2 regions of the Azoarcus olearius genome follow, and region 1 is predicted to be linked to the other one. Evidence: predicted binding sites of a transcription regulator. Region 1 holds the regulator's gene; the other holds the start of a gene.
What was found. Region 1 encodes FNR, which switches genes on or off when oxygen is low (the NO sensors DNR and NnrR bind a similar motif). Its sites were predicted from a motif close to TTGANCTAGNTCAA; they were not measured.
Positions count from the first base shown of each region.

Region 2: the regulator FNR is predicted to act here: its motif matches at 2,489-2,502, upstream of ubiU (ubiquinone anaerobic biosynthesis protein UbiU).

Region 1 covers NZ_CP016210.1:1,553,095-1,557,774, reverse strand. The annotation lists gene dqs_RS07240 (MerR family transcriptional regulator) at 1-273, shown strand, start outside; gene dqs_RS07235 (sulfite exporter TauE/SafE family protein) at 288-1,004, opposite strand; gene hemN (oxygen-independent coproporphyrinogen III oxidase) at 1,092-2,483, opposite strand; gene fnr (fumarate/nitrate reduction transcriptional regulator Fnr) at 2,595-3,332, shown strand; gene dqs_RS07220 (PHA/PHB synthase family protein) at 3,355-4,680, opposite strand, start outside.
Region 2 covers NZ_CP016210.1:408,120-412,799, forward strand. The annotation lists gene ubiT (ubiquinone anaerobic biosynthesis accessory factor UbiT) at 1-485, opposite strand, end outside; gene dqs_RS01900 (U32 family peptidase) at 500-1,396, opposite strand; gene ubiU (ubiquinone anaerobic biosynthesis protein UbiU) at 1,411-2,424, opposite strand; gene dqs_RS01910 (high affinity choline transporter 1) at 2,615-4,078, opposite strand; gene rocD (ornithine--oxo-acid transaminase) at 4,275-4,680, opposite strand, start outside.

The DNA.
Region 1 (4,680 bases):
TATCAGGAGGACGACCTCGAACGATTGAAGGCGATCCGCCGCGCGCAACAGCTCGGCTTCTCGCTCGAGGAAATCGACGAGTTACTGGGATTGAACGAAGAACGCGACCGCGAGAAGGCGCGCCGGATTGCGCAGGGGAAGATCGACGATATCGAGGTGCGTATCCGCCAACTGGAGGAGATGCGCGGCGCGCTACGTGCCTTGGTGAAGTGCTGCCGGGACACCGAGGCACCGGCGCCCTGCCCCATTCTCAAGTCGCTGGCGGGAAAGTAGCCCCGATGCGCGCGTTACACGGCGCAGACCACACCGCTCCAGAGCGCGCCGCCCAGCGACTGCGCGTGGAACAGGCCGAACACACCGAAGCCCAACACGGCCAGACCCGCCACGAAGCGCACCTTTCCGTTGCGGGTAATGTCACGAAAACGCTTGAACAGCATTCCTGCAAGCAACAGGTTGGGCAACGTTCCCAGGCCAAACGCGAGCATGATGCCGGCGCCACGCGCCGCGGAGCCCGTCACCAAAGCGGTGGTCAAGACGCTGTACACCAGACCGCAAGGCAGAAAGCCCCACAAGGCCCCCAGCGGAAGCGCCTGACTCACCGAGCGTGCGGGGAGGAAGCGCCGGGTAAGCGGCTGCACCCTGCGCCACACGGCGTGCCCCGCACGCTCCACCGGCGCGAGTACGGAAGTGAATCCGGTGAGATAGAGCCCCAGTGCAACGAGCATCAGGTTCGCAAGCACATAAAGCGCCATCTGTGCCGGCAGCACGCCGCTGTAGATCATTCCGACCGAACCGAGTGCGCCGAGCAGCGCCCCCATCCCGGTATAGGTGCCGATACGGCCGAGGTTGTAGGCGAGATGCAGGGGCCACTGCCGGGCGGCGTCGTGCGGACCCTGCATCTTCTGGACGCTGAGCGCGCCGACGATTCCGCCACACATGCTGACGCAGTGGGTACCGCCGAGAAGGCCGATCAGGAAGACGGCGAGATAGCCGGACTCAGGCATGCTGGACACGGACCGCCGCGTTGCCGGGACGGCACTGCCGAAGATGGAAACCCTGCATCTTACGCCCCCGCTTCACCCACCAGAAGCTCAGATCACCTTCGAGTAGCGTGCCCGCTCACGGTCGGCGCGTAGATAGCGGTCGAACACCATTGCGATACCGCGGACCAGCATCCGGCCGGCGGGGAGCACGGTAATCCAGTCACCGTCGATCTCCAGAAGGCCCGCAGCCTGCATTTCCGCAAGGTCGGCGAGTTCAGCCGCAAAGTAGTCGCGGAAGTCGATGAGGTGGGCGATCTCGATCGACTGCATCGACAACTCGAAGTGGCACATCAGGGCCTGGATTACCGAACGCCGCAACAGATCGTCGGCGGTCAGCTCCACGCCGCGCAGCACCGGCAACTGGTCGCGATCGAGCGCGTCGTAGTATTCGTCGAGCGTCTTCACGTTCTGCGCGTAAGCCGCGCCAACCTTGCCGATCGCCGAGACACCGAACGCCAGCAGATCGCATTCGGCCTGCGTGGAGTAGCCCTGGAAGTTGCGGTGCAGACGCCCTTGCCGCTGGGCCACCGTCAGTTCGTCGTCCGGCTTGGCGAAATGATCCATGCCGATGTACACGTAACCGGCTTCGGTGAGGCGGCGAATCGCCAGTTGCAGAATCTGCAGCTTGGCTTCCGGCGTCGGCATGTCGCTTTGCAGGATGCGGCGCTGCGGTTTGAACAATCCGGGCAAGTGCGCGTAGCTGTAGAGGGAGATGCGGTCCGGCGAAATGTCGAGGACCTGCTCCAGCGTGCGATTGAAGCTGATGACGTTTTGCTTGGGCAGGCCGTAGATCAGATCGAGGCTGACCGACTTGAAGCCGGTGGCGCGCGCCGCGTCGATCACCAACCGGGTCTCTTCGACGCTCTGCACGCGGTTCACCGCGCGCTGCACATCATCGGAGAAATCCTGCACTCCGACGCTCATCCGGTTGAAACCGAGATTGGCGAGCATTTCCACCGTATCGAAATCGACCTTGCGCGGATCGACCTCGATCGAATACTCGCCGTTCGGGGCCAGGTTGAAGAAGCGCCGCACCGCGTCCATCAGCTGATGCATTTCCTCGTGCGACAGGAAGGTGGGCGTTCCGCCGCCAAGGTGAAGCTGCGTGACCTGCCGGCTTCCTCCGAGCGCAGCAACCTGCATCTCGATCTCTTTCTCAAGGTATTTCAGATACTTGGCAGAGCGCCCATGATCCTTGGTGATGATCTTGTTGCAGGCGCAGTAGTAGCAGATCGTATTGCAGAACGGGATGTGGAAGTATAATGACAGCGGCCGACTCACCCCGCCGACGGCGCGCTTGGCAAGCCAATCCTGCAATGCGTTGGCGTCGAATGCCTCAACGAATCGGTCTGCCGTGGGGTACGATGTGTAACGGGGACCGTTCACATCGAAGCGACGGATGAGTTGCGGATCGAAGATGAGATCTGGCTGGGCGTTCATGGGTGTGCTGTTGCTGGGCGTACCAAACGATCGCAGAAAGCCGGCTCGATGTGGTTGACATGGATCAACGCGGCCAATCTCCTGCGGATTCGGAGCAAGTTTATCGTGCAAATGAAGGCGGTGCCGATTACGGTTGCCGGACTGAAGACGGCGTGTTCGCAGTGCAATCTCGTCGAACTCTGCCTTCCCTTCGGGATGAGCGAAAATGAAATCGACCGTCTCGACGAGCTGGTAGGTGCGCGCCGCAAGATCAAGCGTCAGCAGCACCTGTACCGGGCCGGCGACCCTTTCGAAGCAATCTACGCGATCCGCACGGGCTCATTCAAGACCGACGTCCTCCTCGAGGATGGGCGGGACCAGGTCACCGGCTTCCAGATGACCGGCGAGATCCTCGGCCTGGACGGCATCAGCAGCGAGGTTCATTCCTGCAACGCGATTGCGCTGGAGGACAGCGAAGTCTGCGTCATTGCCTACGGCAAGCTGGAAGAACTGTCGCGCGAGGTCGAAGGCCTGCAGCATCAGTTTCACAAGGTGATGAGTCGTGAGATCGTTCGCGACCACGGCGTGATGATGCTTCTCGGCTCCATGCGCGCCGAGGAAAGGCTGGCTGCATTCTTGCTGAACATGTCCCAGCGCTTCACCGCACGCGGTTTTTCTGCGGCGGAGTTTCACCTGCGCATGACGCGGGAGGAGATCGGCTCCTACCTGGGGCTGAAGCTCGAAACCGTCTCCCGCGCGTTCTCCCGCTTCCAGGAGGAAGGCCTAGTCACGGTGCAGCAGAAGCACATCCGGATTCTCGACAGCGGGGGCCTGAAGAAGCTGATACAACACCAACCTGCGTGTCGCTAGTTCCTCCCGCCCCACTTCACCGCTATTTTTCCAGCACGTAGGTTCCTGGCGCCGGCGCCAAAGCCGGAAAGGCAGCATTGGCGACCGGTCGCGCGTCGACCAGTTCGCCCGCCCGCGGCTTCAACCACTGCATCCAGTCCTCCCACCAACTCCCCTCGTGGCGTTCGGCCCGGTCCAACCATGCCTCAGCCGATTCCGAGCGATGCGCTTCGGCTGCGCGATAGTTTCGCTTGGGCGGCTGAACGACCGGGTTGACGATGCCGAGGATGTGCCCCGAACTCGATAGCACGTAGCGCTTTGGGCCGGTTACAAAATTATTGATGCGGAAGGTCTGCCCCCACGGAGCGATGTGATCATCCTCCGCCGCGACGGCGTACAGCGGTTGCGAGATCGCAGCGAGGTCGAGCGGTTCGCCTGCCACCACCAGCGCGTCCTTCTGAATCAACCTGTTGTGCAGATACAGCTCCCTGAGATACCAGGAGTGCATCGCATAGGGCATCCGCGTCGCGTCCATGTTCCAGTACAGCACGTCGAACGAGGCCGGTGTTTCGCCATACAGCCAGCCGTGGACTACGTAGTGCCATATGAGACTGTTCGAACGCAGCAGGCGGAAAGCGGATGCCATCTCCTTGCCTTCCAGATAACCGGTTCGGGCCATGTTTCCGGTCAGGTAGCGGATGCTCGACTCGTCGATGAACACCTCGATGTCGCCCGGCTTCTGAAAATCGACGAGCGTGGTAAAGACGGTCCAGTCTGCCACCGGAACCGCTTCGGCCGGAAAGTGGCGATTGGCCCACGCCATGTACATGCTGAGGGCAGTGCCACCGATGCAGTACCCCACCGCATGCACCTTCTCGGCGCCTGCGAGCCCTCGCGCCGTCTCTACCGCGGCGTGCACCCCGCGTGTGACGTAGTCGTCGAACGTCACATCCCGCATCGAGGCGTCAGGGTTCTTCCAGCTTGTAATGAATACGTCCAGTCCCTGTTCGAGCAGGTAACGAATCAGGCTCTTCTTCGGAACGAGATCGAGGATGTAGAACTTGTTGATCCACGGAGTGACGATGACGACCGGATCGCGGTGCACTTGCGGACGAGTGGGTTGGTAATGAATCACCTCCAAGAGGTCGTTCCTGAACACGACCGCGCCGGGCGTCGTCGCCAGGTTCTTGCCCACCTCGAAGTCATCGGGACGAGTCATCCGCACTTCACCCGCGCGAACGTCGTCGAGGAAATTGCCGAACCCGCGGACCAGGCTCTCACCCTTCGTTTCCCACGCCTTTCGCACTGCGACCGGATTCGTCCAGAAGAAATTGGTCGGCGCGACCGCATTCAGCCATTTCCGCCACCA
Region 2 (4,680 bases), 1.1 Mb from region 1:
TCCAGCGTGTTCTTCACCAGCAGCCCGAGTTCGGTGTCGCCTTCCATTAGCAGGCGGCGGCTGAAGAACAGGGTGTCGGCGTCTTCCTCGCGCAGGGCCAGCGCGAGGAAGTCGCGGGTGCTGGCCGAAATGATGAGGTCGGGCGTGCTGCTGCCAGCGGCGCGGCGGAAGCCCTTGTCGCCCAGCGTGAAGTCCAGTGTCAGGCCGGCGTCGGTGACGCGGATGCGCAGGCCGCGGCCGCTGAGCGCTTCGAGCTGATCGCGCGGCAGGATGCGGCCGAGCGCGAGGTTGAGGGCGGTGACCAGCGCCTGAGTCGGAATCTGCTGCGGCAGCCGGGCGGCGATGCGGGCGAGTGGCGCGGGCACAGTGAAGGCCGGGATGCGCAGGCTGGCGAGGCGTTGTTCGAACTGCTGCGCGACGCGCTGGCGCAGGCTGTGCGGCAGCATCTCGGTCAATGGCAATGCGGGCAGGGCGGGAACATGCATGCGGGGCTCCGGGTTCAGGCGGGGACGAACTGCTCGACACCCGGGCGGCCGTGCCAGAAGCCATTGCAGGGCGCGGCGGGCATGTGGGCGCTGCTGGCGGCGAGCGCCTCGGCCGGCGTCTGGCGACCGTCGAGCGCGGCGCGGAAGCGTTCGATGATGTCGCGGGTGTGGGCGCCCTGCGGGCTGATACGCAGGACTTCGGCGCGCCCGTCGAGCGCCGACAGGTCACCGAGCAGGGTGTGCACCTTGGCGGACTGCGTCTGCACCCCGTTCAGCGTCAGGAAGGGTTCGCCTTCGCGGGTGCGCAGCACCAGGCCGTCGGCGATGCCGAGACAGCGGAATTCGCAGCCGTCCTTCTGCAGGTTGTAGTGGCGGGCGGTGAAGCAGCGCGCCGAATGCGCCAGCGGCAGGCGGCCGTAGGCGAAGACTTCGGTTTCGATCGGTGCGGGCAACGTTGAGCGCACTTCGGCGAGCGCGGCGCCCGACATTTCCGGGGCCACCACCCAGCGGCTGGCGCCGGCCTCGACCAGCAGGCCGAGCGTGTGCGGGTTGAAGACATTCAGCGTGGGCCCGGCGATCCAGTCGCGGCGGCCGGCTTCGGCGAGCAGGCGCACCGCCGCCATGTCGTTGGCTTCGACGCGGAAGCGCTGCTGGCCGACGACGCGGCGCAGGGTCTTGAGGTCGGATTCCGATTCGATCAGCGACTGCGAGGACAGCACCGCCTCCTTGCCGGCATCGGCCAGCATCGCCGCGACCTCGATCCAGTCGTCCAGGCGCAGTTCGTGGCGGCGCGAGCACACGGTTTCGCCGAGATGGACGATGTCGACCGGGCTGTCGGCGATCTCCGCGTAGAAGTCGAGCACGCTCTGGCGCGGCCAGTAGTAGAGCAGGGGGCCGAGGGACAGCTTCATGGCGGTCTGCATCCTCATTTCCAGGGGCGGTAGTAGGCGCCGAGGGTGTGGCTCTGGCCTTCGGAGACCTTGTTGAGTTCGGCCATCCACGCGGGCAGCGCATGGAAGCCGGCGGGGTCGACGGCGACGCGGTCGAGCGCGGCGCGCCACACCTTGGTGACCTGGGCGACGTAGGCCGGGCTGCGTTGGCGGCCCTCGATCTTGATCGCGGCGACGCCGACGCGGGCGAGTTCCGGCAGCATCTCCAGGGTGTTGAGGCTGGTCGGCTCCTCGATTGCGTAGTAGGTCTCGTCGTTCACCTCGAAGCGGCCCTTGCACAGCGTCGGGTAGCCGGCGCGCTCGTGTTCGCCGAAGCGGTCGATCAGGATGCCGTTGAGCCGCGTCTCCATGCCCTGCGGCGTCTGTTCCCAGCGCACGTGCTTGCCCGGCGAGCAGGCGCCGTTGCAGTTGGGCGATTCGCCGGTGGCATAGGCGGAGAGCGCGCAGCGGCCTTCCACCATCACGCACAGGCCGCCGAAGCCGAAGACCTCGATTTCCACCGGCGTGCGGCCGACCACCTGCTCGACCTGCGCCATCGACAGCACCCGCGGCAGCACCGCGCGCTGGATGCCGAAGCGCTCGTGATAGAAGTTGATCGCCTCGTAGCTGGTGGCCGAACCCTGTACCGAGAGGTGCAGCCGCAGTTGCGGATGGGTCTTGGCCGCGTAGGCCATCAGGCCGGGGTCGGCGAGGATCACCGCGTCGATACCGAATTCGGCGGCGCGGTCTACCGCGGCGGTCCAGCCCGCCCAGTTGGCGGTCTGGGGGTAGGTGTTGAGCGCCAGCAGCACCTTGCGCCGGCGCGCATGGGCGTAGGCGATGCCTTCGCGCATCTGCGCCGGATCGAAGTTGAGCCCGGTGAAGTTGCGTGCGTTGGTGGCGTCCTTGAAGCCGAGATAGACGCAGTCGGCGCCGTGGTCGATGGCCGTCTTGAGCGCCGGCAGCGAGCCGGCGGGGCAGACGAGTTCGATGCGCTGGGAGGAGGTCATGGGGTCGTCGCGAAGGCCCGGGGGCGGAGCGGCGCCACCTTAGTGCGCGGGCGCGAGCCGTGCTTTGACACGGGTCAAAGGTGGGGTGGCGGCGCCGGCGCCGATTCCACCCTCATGCAAGGGGAGGGCGCCGCAGCCGTGAACGAAAAAGGCCGGGCTTGGCCCGGCCTTCCGTGCCCAAGGGGCGCGCTCAGTTGCGCGACTGCGGGTGCGCCCCGATGTTGAGGTGCGCGCTGTGGCCGTGGCTTTGGCGCACCAGGGTCTGCGGCGCGAGCGAGCCCACCACCATGCCGACCACGCCGGCCAGCATGCCGGCAAAGTGCGGCGGCACGTCGGCCTCGGGGGCGACGATCTCCAGCAGCACCCACACCGCCAGGCCCGCCACGATCGATACCAGCGCGCCCTGGGTGCTCGCGCGCTTCCAGTACAGGCCGAAGGCGAGCGGCACGAAGGCGGTGGCCAGCGTGACCTTGTAGGCGTTCTCCACCATCCCGTGGATGCTCTCGTCCGTGTGGATCGCGTACCAGGTGACCAGCAGCGCGAACAGCACGACGACGACGCGAGTCATCACCAGGAACTGGCGGTCGTTCATGCCGCGGAAGGTGCTGCGCAGAATGTTCTCGGAGAAGGTCACCGAGGGCGCCAGCAGCGTGCCCGACGCGGTACTCATGATCGCGGACAGCAGCGCGCCGAAGAACAGCACCTGCGCGAACAGGGGCGTGTGCTCCAGGATCAGCTGGGGCAGGATCTGTTGGCTGTCGCTTTCCTGGTAGTTGGCTACCAGCGCGGGGTCGATCAGCGTGGCGGAGTAGGCGATGAACAGCGGGATGAAGGCGAACAGGAAATACCCGCTGCCGCCGAGCAGCGTGCCCTGCACCGCGATGCGCTCGTTACGCGCGGCGTTGAAGCGCTGGAACACGTCCTGCTGCGGGATGGAGCCGAAGCCCATGGTCAGGATGCCGGCAGTGAAGGCGATGATGTCCTTGGCGTCGAAGGCGGGCAGGAAGTTGAGCTTGCCGGCCTCGTCGGTGTGGGCGACCACCGCGCCCACACCACCCGCCATGTCGCCCACCAGCCAAGCGATGTAGGCGAGGCCGACGATGATGATCGCCATCTGCATGAAGTCGGTCAGTGCCACCGACCACATGCCGCCGAACAGGGTGTAGGCCAGCACGATGCCCGCGCCGACCAGCATGCCGGTTTCGGCGGAGATCGATCCTTCGGACAGGATGTTGAACACCAGCCCGAGCGCACTGATCTGCGCCGACACCCAGCCGAGGTAGGACACCACGATCGCCAGCGAGCACAGCACTTCCACCGTGCGGCCGTAGCGTGTGCGGTAGTAGTCGCCCAGCGTCAGCAGGTTCATGCGGTACAGCGGGCGGGCGAAGAACAGGCCCGCCAGGATCAGGCACAGCGAGGCGCCAAAGGGGTCGGACCACAGCCCGCGCAAGCCTTCGTCGATGAAGGTGGCTGAGATGCCGAGCACGGTTTCGGAGCCGAACCAGGTGGCGAACACCGTGGCGGTGACGATGTACAGCGGCAGGTTGCGGCCGGCGGCGACATAGTCGGTGGAGTTCTTGACCCGCGTGGCGGCGTACAGGCCGATGGCGATGGAGAGGACGAGGTAGGCGGTGACGAAGCCGATCAGCATGGCGAGCTTTCCGGCGCGGGGCCGGCGGGTTCCGGAGCGCGGCAGTGTAACAACGAATCGTGCCGGCAGCCCGAAAAATCGCCTCTAAGCACCTGATTGGGCGGAACAATATGGCGCAGCCGGCGCACCGTGGTGGTGCGTCCGGCAGCGCATATGAGGGTGGAATTGTCAGCTGTGCGACAGCGGGTGGCAGCGCTCAGCGGCCTAGCGGGTTGAGGGTGTCGATGATGATCGCGGCGGCGCGGTCCAGCGTGCCTTCGTCGATGGTCAGCGGCGGCGCCAGCCGGATCACGTTGCCATTGGTGTCGCGGGTGGCGATGCCGCGCGCCAGCAGCAACTCGGCAACCAGCTGCGCGGGCGCCTTCACCGGGTCCAGCGCCACCCCGATCAGCAGCCCGCGCCCGCGCACTTCGCGCACGCAGGGCAGCTCGGCGGCTTCCAGCTCCGCGCGCAGGCGCCGGCCGAGGCGCTCGGCGGCTTCCCACGGCCGGGTTTCGGCGAGCAGGTCGAGCACTTCCAGCGCCACCGCGGCGCCCAGCGGGTTGCCGCCGAAGGTGGAGCCGTGGTCGCCGGGGCGGAACACGTCCATCACCTCGCGGTCG